Regions from separate parts of the Vibrio coralinecrosis genome, predicted to be linked through region 2. Evidence: predicted binding sites of a transcription regulator. Region 2 holds the regulator's gene; each other region holds the start of a gene.
The links. The regulator PurR, encoded in region 2, represses purine synthesis genes. The targets are predictions, from matches to a motif close to TNANGNAAACGTTTNCNTNA.
Positions count from the first base shown of each region.

Region 1: a site for PurR is predicted at 2,047-2,066, ahead of purL (phosphoribosylformylglycinamidine synthase). Genes of this name have one in related genera too.
Region 3: a site for PurR is predicted at 2,070-2,089, ahead of purE (5-(carboxyamino)imidazole ribonucleotide mutase). Genes of this name have one in related genera too.

Region 1 is NZ_CP024627.1:764,049-768,326, reverse strand. Features, by position in the region: gene purL (phosphoribosylformylglycinamidine synthase) at 1-1,868, opposite strand, end outside; gene mltF (membrane-bound lytic murein transglycosylase MltF) at 2,198-3,718, shown strand; gene CTT30_RS03470 (hypothetical protein) at 3,930-4,064, shown strand; gene tadA (tRNA adenosine(34) deaminase TadA) at 4,110-4,278, opposite strand, start outside.
Region 2 is NZ_CP024627.1:2,167,856-2,172,133, reverse strand. Features, by position in the region: gene CTT30_RS10105 (IS4 family transposase) at 1-182, opposite strand, end outside; gene CTT30_RS10100 (TfoX/Sxy family DNA transformation protein) at 297-890, opposite strand; cyclic di-GMP riboswitch class I at 1,075-1,161, opposite strand; gene purR (HTH-type transcriptional repressor PurR) at 1,307-2,314, opposite strand; gene torD (molecular chaperone TorD) at 2,531-3,178, opposite strand; gene torR (two-component system response regulator TorR) at 3,416-4,129, shown strand; gene elyC (envelope biogenesis factor ElyC) at 4,184-4,278, opposite strand, start outside.
Region 3 is NZ_CP024627.1:68,564-72,841, reverse strand. Features, by position in the region: gene aroE (shikimate dehydrogenase) at 1-391, opposite strand, end outside; gene hemF (oxygen-dependent coproporphyrinogen oxidase) at 467-1,384, opposite strand; gene tsaC (L-threonylcarbamoyladenylate synthase type 1 TsaC) at 1,406-1,963, opposite strand; gene purE (5-(carboxyamino)imidazole ribonucleotide mutase) at 2,160-2,645, shown strand; gene CTT30_RS00290 (5-(carboxyamino)imidazole ribonucleotide synthase) at 2,650-3,783, shown strand; gene CTT30_RS00285 (DNA topoisomerase family protein) at 3,833-4,278, opposite strand, start outside.

The DNA of each region.
Region 1 (4,278 bases), 1.4 Mb from region 2:
TTTGCTTTTAGCGTTTTCGCATCACGGTGCATCTTAGGCGTCTTACCAAGAAGCACATCCATTGGCATGTCAATTGGCGTGTTGTCGAAGTGTGAATCTTCAAGTTTCAGTTCACGCTCTTCTGTTGCCACACCTACGACTGCGTATGGTGCACGTTCACGCTTACAGATCGCATCGAATACTTCCATGTTCTCTGGCGCAACTGCCATTACGTAACGCTCTTGAGATTCGTTACACCAGATCTCAAGTGGGCTCATGCCCGGCTCGTCGTTTGGTACGTCACGCAGTTGGAAGATACCACCACGCTCGCCATCGTCTACAAGCTCAGGAAGTGCGTTAGAGATACCGCCCGCACCTACATCGTGGATGAATGCGATTGGGTTCTGTTCACCAAGCTGCCAACAACGGTCGATCACTTCCTGACAGCGACGCTCCATCTCTGGGTTTTCACGCTGTACTGAAGCGAAATCTAGGTCTTCAGCTGATTGACCAGATGCCATTGAAGAAGCAGCACCACCGCCAAGACCGATGTTCATTGCAGGACCGCCAAGAACGATTAGGCTTGCACCGACTGGGATCTCTTTCTTCTGTACGTGCTCGTCACGGATGTTACCCATACCACCAGCAATCATGATTGGTTTGTGGTAACCACGAACCTCTTCACCAGCGTGAGAGTTCACTTTTTCTTCGTAAGTACGGAAGTAACCTAGTAGGTTAGGACGACCAAATTCGTTGTTAAACGCCGCGCCACCCAATGGGCCTTCTAGCATGATATCTAGTGCGTTAACAATGCGGCCAGGCTTACCGAAGTCTGTTTCCCATGGCTGTTCAAAACCAGGAATACGTAGGTTAGAAGTCGTAAATCCAACAAGACCGGCTTTTGGCTTACCGCCAATACCTGTTGCGCCTTCGTCGCGGATTTCACCACCAGAACCTGTAGATGCGCCCGGCCATGGAGAAATAGCCGTTGGGTGGTTGTGCGTTTCCACCTTCATTAGAATATGGGCTTTCTCTTGGTTGTAACCGTACTGGCGAGTTTCTGGATTCGGGAAGAAACGACCAACCTCTGAACCGACCATTACTGCTGCGTTATCTTTGTAAGCGGACAGCACGTTATCTGGTGTCGTTTCGAATGTGTTTTTGATCATCTTGAACAGAGACTTCTCTTGCTTAATGCCGTCGATAGTCCAGTCTGCGTTGAAGATCTTGTGACGACAGTGCTCTGAGTTCGCCTGGGCGAACATCATTAGCTCGATGTCTGTTGGGTTACGATCGAGCTTATTTACGAACGCATCGTAAAGGTATTCAATTTCATCGTCTGCAAGTGCAAGACCTAGGGTAACGTTTGCGTTTTCAAGCGCAGCACGACCACCAGAAAGTAGGTCAACGTCAGCTACAGGTGCTGGCTCTGCCACTTGGAAAAGTGCATTCGCTGAGTCAAAGTCAGCAAAAACCACTTCCATCATGCGATCGTGGATAATTGCTTTTAGCTCAACCAATTGAAGCTCAGTTAGCTCTGCAGATGTTTCAACGTAGTACGCTGTACCACGCTCAAGACGAACCACCTTGTCCAGACCACAGTTATTTGCGATGTCTGTCGATTTTGATGACCAAGGAGAGATAGTGCCTGGACGAGGCGTAACTAGAAGCAGCAGACCAGTTGGCTCATGCTCTTCAATAGTTGGACCGTAAGTCAGTAACTTTTCTAACTTCTCAACTTCAGATGCGTCTAGATCTGCCGTTAGATCAGCAAAGTGGGTAAATTCAGCGTAAATACCTGTTACTGGCAAGCTCAATTCACGACAAAGCTCTAGAAGCTTGTTAACACGAAATTCAGATAGAGCTGGGGAGCCACGAAAAATTCTCATGTACTTAGGTCTCTTATGCAATTGGTTAAGGTCTACTGACCTGAGGTGATATTGGAATAAATTCAGTGGGTTAGGCTGTTTTACTTCGAAGCTATTCCCTAGAATTCTAAAACCTATGCCGATTCCACCTCTCCTTTGCGGGCGCATTATAAAGGATTTATTTTTGTGATGTAACACCAAAAGCAACCGTTTGCGTCATTTTTTTCATCAAATTTGAATTACCGCAAAAATCCTAATTTTAAATCTTTAACCCGAACTCACTCTGATTGTCTTGCCTTGTTATGACACTTTGATATAAATGCCCTACTGGAAGTATGAGAATGATGTGAATGAAGAAGCATTACTTGAACTGTTGGACATCAATTAGCGCCTTGCTGTTTGCTGTATTGATGTTATCCGGCTGTCAAATTGAATCAGAGCCTAAAAGTGATTTAGACCAAATACGCGAGCGTGGCGTATTGCGTGTCGGCACCTTGAACAATCAGTTGTCTTACTATATTGGTCCCGATGGCCCTGCGGGATTGGATTATGAACTGGCTCGTGAGTTTGCCAATGAGCTAGGCGTACAACTGGAAATGAAGCCGGCCTACCGAATCTCATCGCTCTACCCTGCACTGGCCAAAGGCGAAATTGATATTATTGCTGCTGGCTTAACTCAATCTGCTGAGCGTATGGAGCGATTCCGTCCCGGCCCTGCTTATTATTATGTCAGCCAACAAGTGGTCTACAAAAAGGGCCAATGGCGACCACGTAATTTAGAACAGCTTCTCAGTAAACAACCTGATCAAATTGAAGGGGAAGATGATCAACCTACCCTAAAAATCGTTAGTGATTCACATGTGAAGCAGACTCTGAACGCCATAAAGCAAGAAGCCTATCCTGACTTTGCATTTGAAATAGATCCTGAAGCGGAGGTAAGCGATCTCCTTAAACAGGTATCTGATGGTGATCTGATGTTCACTATCGCCGATTCCGTCGAAGTATCCCTATCGCAGCGAATCTACCCTGATATTGCATTAGCCTTTGAACTCACAGAAGATCAACCCATCTCTTGGTTTGTTCGCCGTTCAGAAGATGAAAGCTTATATGCATTGATGATTGAATTCTTTGGTTACACCAAACAATCAGGCCATCTCGCCTCACTTGAAGAAAAATATATTGGTCATATCGGCAGCTTTGATTATGTTGACACACGCGCATTTATCCGTGCCCTTGACTCCAAACTGCCTAAATGGTCACCGTTATTTAAAAAATATTCTGAAGAGTTTGACTGGCGTTTAGTGGCTGCGTTGGCTTATCAAGAGTCACACTGGAATCCCCGAGCTAAGTCCCCAACGGGTGTTCGTGGCATGATGATGCTGACATTACCCACCGCTAAAAGCGTCGGGGTCACAAACCGACTTGACCCTAAGCAATCAGTACGAGGAGGCGTAGACTACTTGCGTCGTATGGTTTCTCGTATACCCGATTCTGTCGATGACCATGAAAAAATCTGGTTTGCTCTCGCTTCTTACAATGTTGGCTACGGTCATATGATGGACGCAAGGAGACTAACCAAAAGACAAGGGGGCAATCCGGATTCATGGGCCGATGTAAAAGATCGCTTGCCATTACTACGCCAGAAAAAATACTACAGCCAGACTCGATATGGCTACGCTCGCGGTGATGAAGCAAGAAACTACGTCGAGAACATTCGCCGTTATTACCAAAGTATTATCGGTCATGTGGAGCAACAAACGGCAGATAATAGCGACATCAGTATAGACGACCTTGCCGTCATCGAAGTGCCGGAAAGTTCAGTCTCTTCAGCTTCAGCCAGCTCAGCGGCAGCACCAACAAATCAAGAGTAAAAGCCAGCTTTCAAGTGTACTATCGCTGTTTAGTGATTATGCACTTGAATTCTTGCGTGCTTACCCACACATAGTCTCGTAAGCTAGCGATCTTGCAAACATTATTAAAACAGTAACAATTGGCTGGTAAAAGACGAGTTACTCAAGGTAATCAGTACCTTCGAATAAGAAAGCCATAATTCAGATATAACTCATAGTAGGAGGTTGTTTTATGAGTAGACGTAAAATGCGGTCAAAACGCCTTAATAAAACGGTGGCAGCAAACCGCCGTAAGAGAATGCTCAGTAACAATAAGAAGAAAGTAATTGCTCGTCATCGAGCCTTCATGCAGCTAATTTGCGCATAATCCTAGCAAGCACCTAGACACAGGTGTTTGCTAGAGTCTTATCCTTCATTCAAAACGCTTTGCCTGTTTCTGCGCTTTGTTCTCTTTACGACGACGCTTAAAGAATGCTTGCAATTGCACTCGACACTCTTCTTCCAATAATCCAGCTTCAATATCCGCGTAGTGATACGCTGCCTGGTGCTCAAACAAATTAAGTACTGTTCCAGCTGCTCCC
Region 2 (4,278 bases):
CCCATCCAAATGACGAGCCAGACGGCTTGTTGCGCTGGTAAGCGTCGCCTTCTAATGCTTGCTTTAGACGTATCAAGCAAAGCTTGTTCTATCCATTCAAGCTGAATGGCATTAACTACAGACTCATAGTTTTTACCATCCTCGATAGTCTCATGTGCCAAAAGCAGCTCTTGAGCAAACATAAAAAATCCCCACTAACTTTGTTAGTGGGGATTATCATACGATCTCAGGATCGTTCAAGTCTCTAAAACGATCGGCATTAAACCTATTCGGTTGGCTTTTAAACAATTAGCGACTTAACTATTGAGTTTATTGACTAACTCCTGACGGCGCTCAGGAGGAATGACTGACCAATGTTTGCCATTGATAGCCCCTTCTAGAGCCCAGAGCAGTTCGAGTGAAACATCCGCTGAGTGGGTTGCCTGAATAGCTTTAAACGCTTCTACAGAGCCCGCTTCCTCTAGATTTTCCACGCTCTCGATTCCTGCTTTCTTGAGCATTCGCTCGGTTGCAAGGCGGAGGTTAGGTAAGTCCTTGAGGCGATTTGGTCGAGTCTTCGCTTGCGATGTTTTTTCTTTTTTGGCAATGGCCAACGCACTTTGTGCCAACGCAAGGGCACGAGTATGGCAAGAAGCTACATCATCCGTTAAAGCAAAATATTTGGTAACGACGGGAAAGCCTCGTTTTTTATAAACGTAGGGTTCTAAGCCTTCAGATTTGAATTGATTAGCCAGCTTGTCGTCGGCGCGGATATGGAGTTTATCGTTAACTACCAATGCGAACATTGTGTCGTCTGCGAAGATTCCGAATCCACCGAACATCGAACGTGACTTTATACGACCAAGCTGATCAAAAAGTCGCATCGAGTCTTTAAGTATTGGTTTATCCATGCTGTGTTATCTCGGTGTATATTATTATACGCCACCAAATTCAGGTCCGAGAGATTAGCAAAATAATGCAGATAAAGTGTCAGTAAGGTGTCATACCGAAATAAAATTCACTCGCTAATCCCTGAGTTCTAGAAAGATTATAGAGTGTTGTTTTAAACGATACGGATCGTTTGCATCTTTGCCCATCGGCAACCCCGCTACCTTTCAGTCTCCTGAGTCAGGCCGGAAGCTTTGCGTCCCACTCTTTCGAAGTGGTTTGCCCTGTTCGTGGCATTAGTCGAACATTTTAAGGATAAATAAAATTTGAGGTAAGTATCACATCTTGATTGATCAAATGTGATCTTGGTTCAAGTAAATTGCTTTAAAATGATATGTCCGACCAATAGATTGAGCTATCAGTCGGATGACAGCTAATGCTATTTGTTTAAGTTGTATACGGTATCGCGCACAACGATCTCAGGGTGCATTTCGAATACACGCTTCTCGTGTTCTTTGTCTTTGATGCGCTCAAGTAAAATTTCAAACGCATTTTTACCAACGCGACGTTTAGGTTGGTGGACTGTGGTTAGTGGTGGTGAGAAGTACTCGGCAAGTTCAATATTGTCGTATCCAATCACAGAAATATCTTCAGGAACACGAATACCTTTTTGCTGAAGTCGACTCATTAAACCTAATGCCATGGTATCGTTGAAACAAAATACGGCAGTTGGCTTGTTGTCCATAGCGACAATTTTATCGGCAGCCAATACAGCGGTATCACACTCGAAGTTACCTTCAAGAATCCAGTTTTCGTTGACAGAGAGGTTGGCTTCATCCATCGCTCGTCGGAAACCTTGGATGCGCTCTTGGCATGCAGCTTTTTCGAAGTGACCACTGAGACAAGCGATATCTTTGTGGCCATTGTCTATCAGATATTTAGTCGCTAGGTAGCCACCTTCTTCTGAATTGTCGATGATTTTATCGGCTTGAGAGCTTTCAGGTCCCCAATCCATGACCACTTTTGGAATATCCTTATGGCGGTCTAGCATCTCACTTAATTCTTCTGTGAGGTCAGAACACATAACGAGGATGCCATCTACGCGCTTTTCCGCTAGCATACGGATATAGTCACGCTGTTTCTCGTAAATGCCACCAGTATTACACAGGATCAATGTGTAGCCCTGACGGTAACAGTAGCTTTCTACGCCGTCGATGACTTCAGAAAAGAATAGGTTGGTCGATTGGGTAACAAGCATACCGATAGTTCGAGTGCTGTTACATTTTAAGCTTCGTGCGACCGCGCTTGGTGCATAATTCAATTCGGCAACGGCTTCCATGACTTTTTCTTGTGTTGCTTCAGCAACAAAGCGCGTCTTATTGATCACGTGAGAAACTGTTGTAGTTGACACGCCAGCTAGGCGTGCCACATCTTTAATAGTGGCCATAAGGTTCTGTCCTGTCGATGACTGCCAGGAAGTATATTCAGAGTGTAGAATAATTCGGCAGAAAGTATCAGAAACACAAAAACCGCTTTATTCAGCGGTTTGTCTCTAGTTCGTTCATTTTTATCGTTTGCGGTCACGATTCTAGACCGCAAACAGAAGAAGAGCAAATAAAAAACGAAGGTGTGATAAGTTTTAAATCACAGATCAACAATAAGGTTATTCACCTTTAAGATAGGTGCAATCAAGTTCAAGAAACGCAATCAGTAATGAAGCTGTTGCCGCGTAAAACCCAAATTCATCTAAAGCTTGGCACTTTCTAGTGAATTGTGGAAGCCAACTTAAAAGATGTTTATGAATAAACTGTTCCTGTTCGATAAAAGCATCTTCCATGTGGCGTTCTTGTTCTAACTCGTTGGAGCGGATAATCAAGTTTCCTAAAAAGTCGAGCTCAATCGCGAGGTGATCCGCAGGTTCATTCAGCGCTTTATCAACTTCAATGCCGTGTTTGGCCATTAGCTGTTCCATGTCTGTTGCAGGCTGATCATTGAGAAGCCCAGATTTGCCTATGTACACGGAAGCGTAGGGTAGCGCTGAGTCTTTGTCTGACTTTAGAAACAAATCGCAGAAGTCAGCGGCCAGTTCGAGCTGGGCATCTTCGCGATCGATAAGACGATTGAGTGCATCGACTAATTTGTTTATGGCTGACTTCAGATGAGGGTTTTCTCCCAGCCCAGTCAGAAAGGAACGGATTTCTTCTGAGTGATACTGCTGGAGGTTTTCCTCTGTTAACTCCTTGGCAAACAGGCTGGATAACCACCAGTAGATTTCAGCACGTTTTTCGTTGAATGCTTTGATTTCTTGCATTGGTTAAGACTCCTGGAAATTCTATTTATCAGTTTAACGAATAAAAATGAATAGCGGTAATGGCGGTTGTTTCAGATTGAGTGCAAAAATGGAAAGTTATTAATGGCCTAAGCGAGGTTTGTTTTGAATCAATAAAACATCGCCTTTCTGGTTTGAAAGCGGTCAAAAGCTAGAAATGTGACTGATTATGAATAGAATGAATGAGAGACAATTTCAAAATGTAATTAAGTGGTGTAAATGAGCTATCACGTATTAGTTGTAGAGGATGATGCCGCCACTCGCAGTAAACTGGTTGGTTACTTTCAGAATGAAGGTTACCAAGTGAGTGAAGCGGAAAGTGGAGAGCAAATGCGCGATACACTGCAAAATCATGCGGTTGATTTGGTGATGCTTGACATTAACCTACCTGGTGAAGATGGGCTAATGCTCACTCGTGAGCTTCGCAGTCAGTCTGATATTGGTATTATCCTCGTTACAGGACGTACGGATAGCATTGATAAAATTGTTGGTCTTGAGATGGGGGCCGATGATTACGTCACTAAACCGTTTGAACTTCGAGAGCTGCTTGTTCGGGTTAAAAATCTCCTTTGGCGTATATCGGCAGTACGAAGTGCTGATGAGCTGAGTGAGCAGAAAAAAGATGATGGCAATATTGTACGTTTTGCGGAGTGGACCTTTGATGTGCAGCGTCGAGCATTGAGTAAAAATGGTGAGCCAGTGAAGCTGACTAAAGCAGAATATGAATTGCTAGTTGCTTTGTCATCATACCCAAATCAAGTCCTGAGCCGAGAACGTATCTTGAATATGATTAGCCATCGAGTTGATGCGCCGAATGATCGCACCATTGATGTTCTAATAAGACGTATGCGCGCTAAGATGGAATTTGACCCCAAGAACCCGCAGATTTTTGTCACGGTACATGGCGAAGGGTACATGTTTGCAGGTGATTGACCTAAACAGATAAGCAAAAAAATACCGAGGCATGCCTCGGTATTTTTCATTTGATTAAACGTTACTGTCGGAAGCGTGTACTGCTTTCTCTTCGTAATCGGATGCCCAGTCACGTAACGATTGCCAGATGCGGCCCAGCGTTTCATGCC
Region 3 (4,278 bases), 1.2 Mb from region 2:
CACCGATCAAGAGAATTCTTGCACCTTCAATCACGACCTGATTCTGCAATAGGTCCTGTACCAGACCTTCACCATCGGTGTTATCACCCAAGATCTCACCATCATCGATCTTTTTCAGTGTATTGACGGCACCCGCCAACTGAGCCCGCTCTGTTAAACGTGTCGCCAGTCGGTAAGCATCTTCCTTGAATGGCACAGTGACATTGCATCCTTTTCCGTTTTGAGCAAAAAAAGTTTCAGCCGCCGCAACAAATCCATCCACAGGAGCCAGTTCAGCGGTATACGTCAGTGACTGATTGGTTTGACGAGCGAACAGCGTATGTATAAAGGGAGACTTACTTTGGCTTATCGGGTTTCCGAAAACGGCATAACGATCTATCTGCTGGGTCATATCCTTACCTACTCAAAACAAAAAGGGCCATTGCAAACCAATGACCCTATCATTAACCCTATAAGGAAGAAAGTGTTACCAATCGCGAGGCTTCAAGTAGTCCTGATACAACTCTGCTTCATGGGTTCCCGGCTCCACTTGGTAACTGTATTCCCATCGTGCCAGTGGTGGCATCGACATCAGAATCGACTCTGTACGCCCACCACTTTGCAGGCCAAACAGCGTTCCGCGGTCATAAACCAAGTTAAACTCAACATAGCGGCCACGACGATAGAGCTGGAACTGACGCTCTCGCTCACCGTATTCGGTTGCTTTGCGGCGCTCGACAATTGGTAGGTAGGCTTGGCAATACCCTTCACCAACGGCTTTGATGTAATCAAAACACTTATCGAACTCCCAATGATTCAAATCGTCAAAGAACAAACCACCAACACCACGTGTTTCATCACGATGAGGTAGGTAGAAATATTTGTCACACCACTCTTTATGCTCTCGATACACTTCACTCCCAAACGGTGCACACACCTCTTTGGCAGTGTTATGCCAATATTGGGCATCTTCTTCAAACGGATAGAAAGGTGTCAGGTCAAAGCCACCACCAAACCACCAGATAGGCGCTTCACCATCTTTCTCAGCAATAAAGAAACGCACATTGGCGTGGGATGTGGGGATATAAGGGTTTTTCGGGTGCATGACCAAAGACACGCCCATCGCTTCAAATCGACGGCCTGCAAGTTCAGGGCGATGTGCCGTAGCCGACGCTGGCATTTCCTTTCCCTGTACGTGCGAAAAGTTCACACCACCTTGCTCAAATACAGCCCCCTCTTTCATCACTCGAGTGCGGCCACCACCACCTAAACGTTCACCAGGCTCACGACTCCACGCATCTTCTATAAACTCAGCATGGCCGTCGGCCTGTTCAAGTTGCTGACAAATGGAATCCTGTAGCTCCATCAGGAACTGTTTAACTGCTTGCTTGTCGATGGCTGACATGTTTCTACTTCCTTTGCAGGGTTAACCCTGTCTTAATACCTTGGATGTTTTTGCGTCGCGAATTTCACTTGGCTTGTCTCGCCCACCCGTTTCTCCCGCCAGAATTGCAACTAAGCGATCACCGAGTTGTTGCTCCACTTCTGCGGTTGTCATACAAGGGGGTTCACCGGTCAAATTTGCGCTGGTAGAGGTTAACGGCTTTCCAAGCGCATTACACATCTTTTGTACCAAAGGATGATCGGTCACACGCACCGCAATCGAGTCAAACTGGCCTGAAACCCAATCCGACACTTTATCGCTGCACGGCATGATCCAAGTAACAGGGCCAGGCCAAGTCTGATGGACTTTCTGTAGCTGCTCATCCGTCAGCTGAGACTCGTCAATGTATGGCAGCAATTGTTCATAGCTAGCAGCGATCAGGATCAGACCTTTTTCCACTGGCCTTTGTTTCAGTTCTAATAGTTTCTGAATCGCTTCAGAGTTGTCAGGATCGCAACCAACACCGAACACACCCTCCGTCGGGTACGCAATCACTTCACCGTTTTTCAGAGCCAATAGAGCCTGCTCAAAATTATCCACTGATTCTTTCCTGTCTGATGTACTGTCTAATCACTAAGTTTACAAACAATCATTGGTAGTGACTAAAGCTATTTATTTATAAATTGTGTCAATCTGGATTTAAACTTCGCGCAAACGTTTGCTTGAGAGTAAAATCCCCGTATAATGCGCTCAAATTTATCTGCTCATCAATAGAGTTGCATTAAAGGAGTTTAAGATGAAAGTCGGTATCATCATGGGTTCTAAATCTGACTGGCCAACCATGAAACTAGCAGCAGAAATGCTGGATCAGTTTGGCGTCGAATATGAAACAAAAGTGGTGTCAGCTCACCGTACTCCGCAGCTTCTTGCTGATTATGCCAACAGCGCTAAAGAGCGCGGCCTGAAAGTCATCATTGCCGGTGCTGGTGGCGCTGCTCATTTACCAGGCATGGCGGCCGCTTTCACTAGCTTACCTGTTCTCGGTGTCCCTGTTCAATCGCGTGCATTAAAAGGGATGGACTCGCTACTATCAATTGTTCAAATGCCAAAAGGTATCGCGGTAGGCACATTGGCCATTGGCGAAGCAGGTGCGGCGAATGCGGGCATTCTCGCGGCTCAGATCATCGGCACACATGATGATGCCGTGATGGAGAAAGTTGAAGCATTTCGCAACCAGCAAACTGAAACCGTGTTAGCGAACCCAAACCCGGCAGAGGACTAATCCCATGCAAGTGTTAGTGCTTGGAGCGGGACAGCTGGCACGCATGATGTCACTGGCTGGCGCTCCTCTGAACATCGATATTATTGCGTATGATGTTGCGAACGAAAATATCGTCCATCCGCTGACTCAGTCGCTACTGGGCAAAGGGTTGGACAATGCGATTGAGCAAGCAGATGTAATTACCGCCGAGTTCGAGCATATCCCACATGATATTCTTGATGTTTGCCAAGCAAGCGGAAAGCTCTTCCCCTCTGCCGACGCCATCAAAGCTGGCGGTGACCGACGAATCGAAAAAGCATTGCTGGACAGGGCTAAGGTCCACAACGCCAAATACCATGTGATCCAGACACGCGAAGACTTTGCTCACGCTATTGAGCATGTCGGTATCCCAATGGTACTAAAGAGTGCGTTAGGTGGTTATGACGGCAAAGGCCAGTGGCGACTCAAAAACCCTGCTCAGATAGACGCAATATGGGCTGAGATGGAAACGTGTATTGGCGCCACCGAAACACAAGCAATTGTTGCGGAGGAGTTTGTTCCTTTTCAACGTGAAGTGTCGCTTGTCGGTGCACGCAGTCAAGGTGGTGAAGTCGCGGTCTACCCACTTGCAGAAAACGTCCACACCAACGGGGTACTGAGCGTCTCAACAGCCATTGCCGATACTGAGTTGCAACAACAGGCACAAGAGATGTTCACTGCGGTTGCTAACGAGCTCAACTATGTGGGCGTGCTAGCCCTTGAGTTCTTTGATTTGAATGGCACCTTACTGGTCAACGAAATTGCACCTCGTGTCCACAACTCTGGCCACTGGACACAACAAGGTGCAGAAACCTGTCAGTTTGAGAATCACTTACGAGCAGTGTGTGGTATGCCACTGGGTAGCACCAAGCTGATCCGCGAAACGTCGATGATCAATATCCTCGGTGAAGATACCCTGCCAGAAAGCGTGCTCGCTATGCCTGGATGTCACGTTCATTGGTATGGGAAAGAAAAGCGCGCAGGACGCAAGATGGGCCACATTAACGTGTGTGGTGATTACAGTGGTGAACTGCAACGTCAATTATCTGCTCTGGCAGAAGTCTTAGACGCGAATGCTTTCGCGGCGGTTCATGAGATCGCGCGTCACATTAAGCACTAGTCATCGCAAAATTAATAAAAACAAAAATGGCGCTGTTTCAGCGCCGTTTTTATTGTTCACTCTGGGTATGATGACATTTTCGGTCAGCGCACTGATGTTTCATCCCACTAGCGAACTTCTTCTCGATCAATAAAGGAAAACCACACTTTTCGCACTTACCCTTAACTGGCGGCTGATTGACCGCAAACTTGCATTTTGGGTAGTTATCGCAGGCAAAGAAGGCTTTGCCAAAACGGTTCTTCCTCTCGACTAAATGACCTTTACCACACTCCGGGCACGCATGTTCTGCCTGAACCTCTTGTTCAGTCGGTTGCTCAAGCGACTCGATATGGTCACAGTGCGGATAATGACTGCAACCAATAAACATACCGTAACGCCCTTGGCGGAGCACCAATTCATTCGAGCACTCAGGACAGGGGACGCCCAGCTCTTTAATGATATGGCCGTCATTCTGATATAAAGGTTGGATAAAGTCGCAGGTTGGATACTGATTAC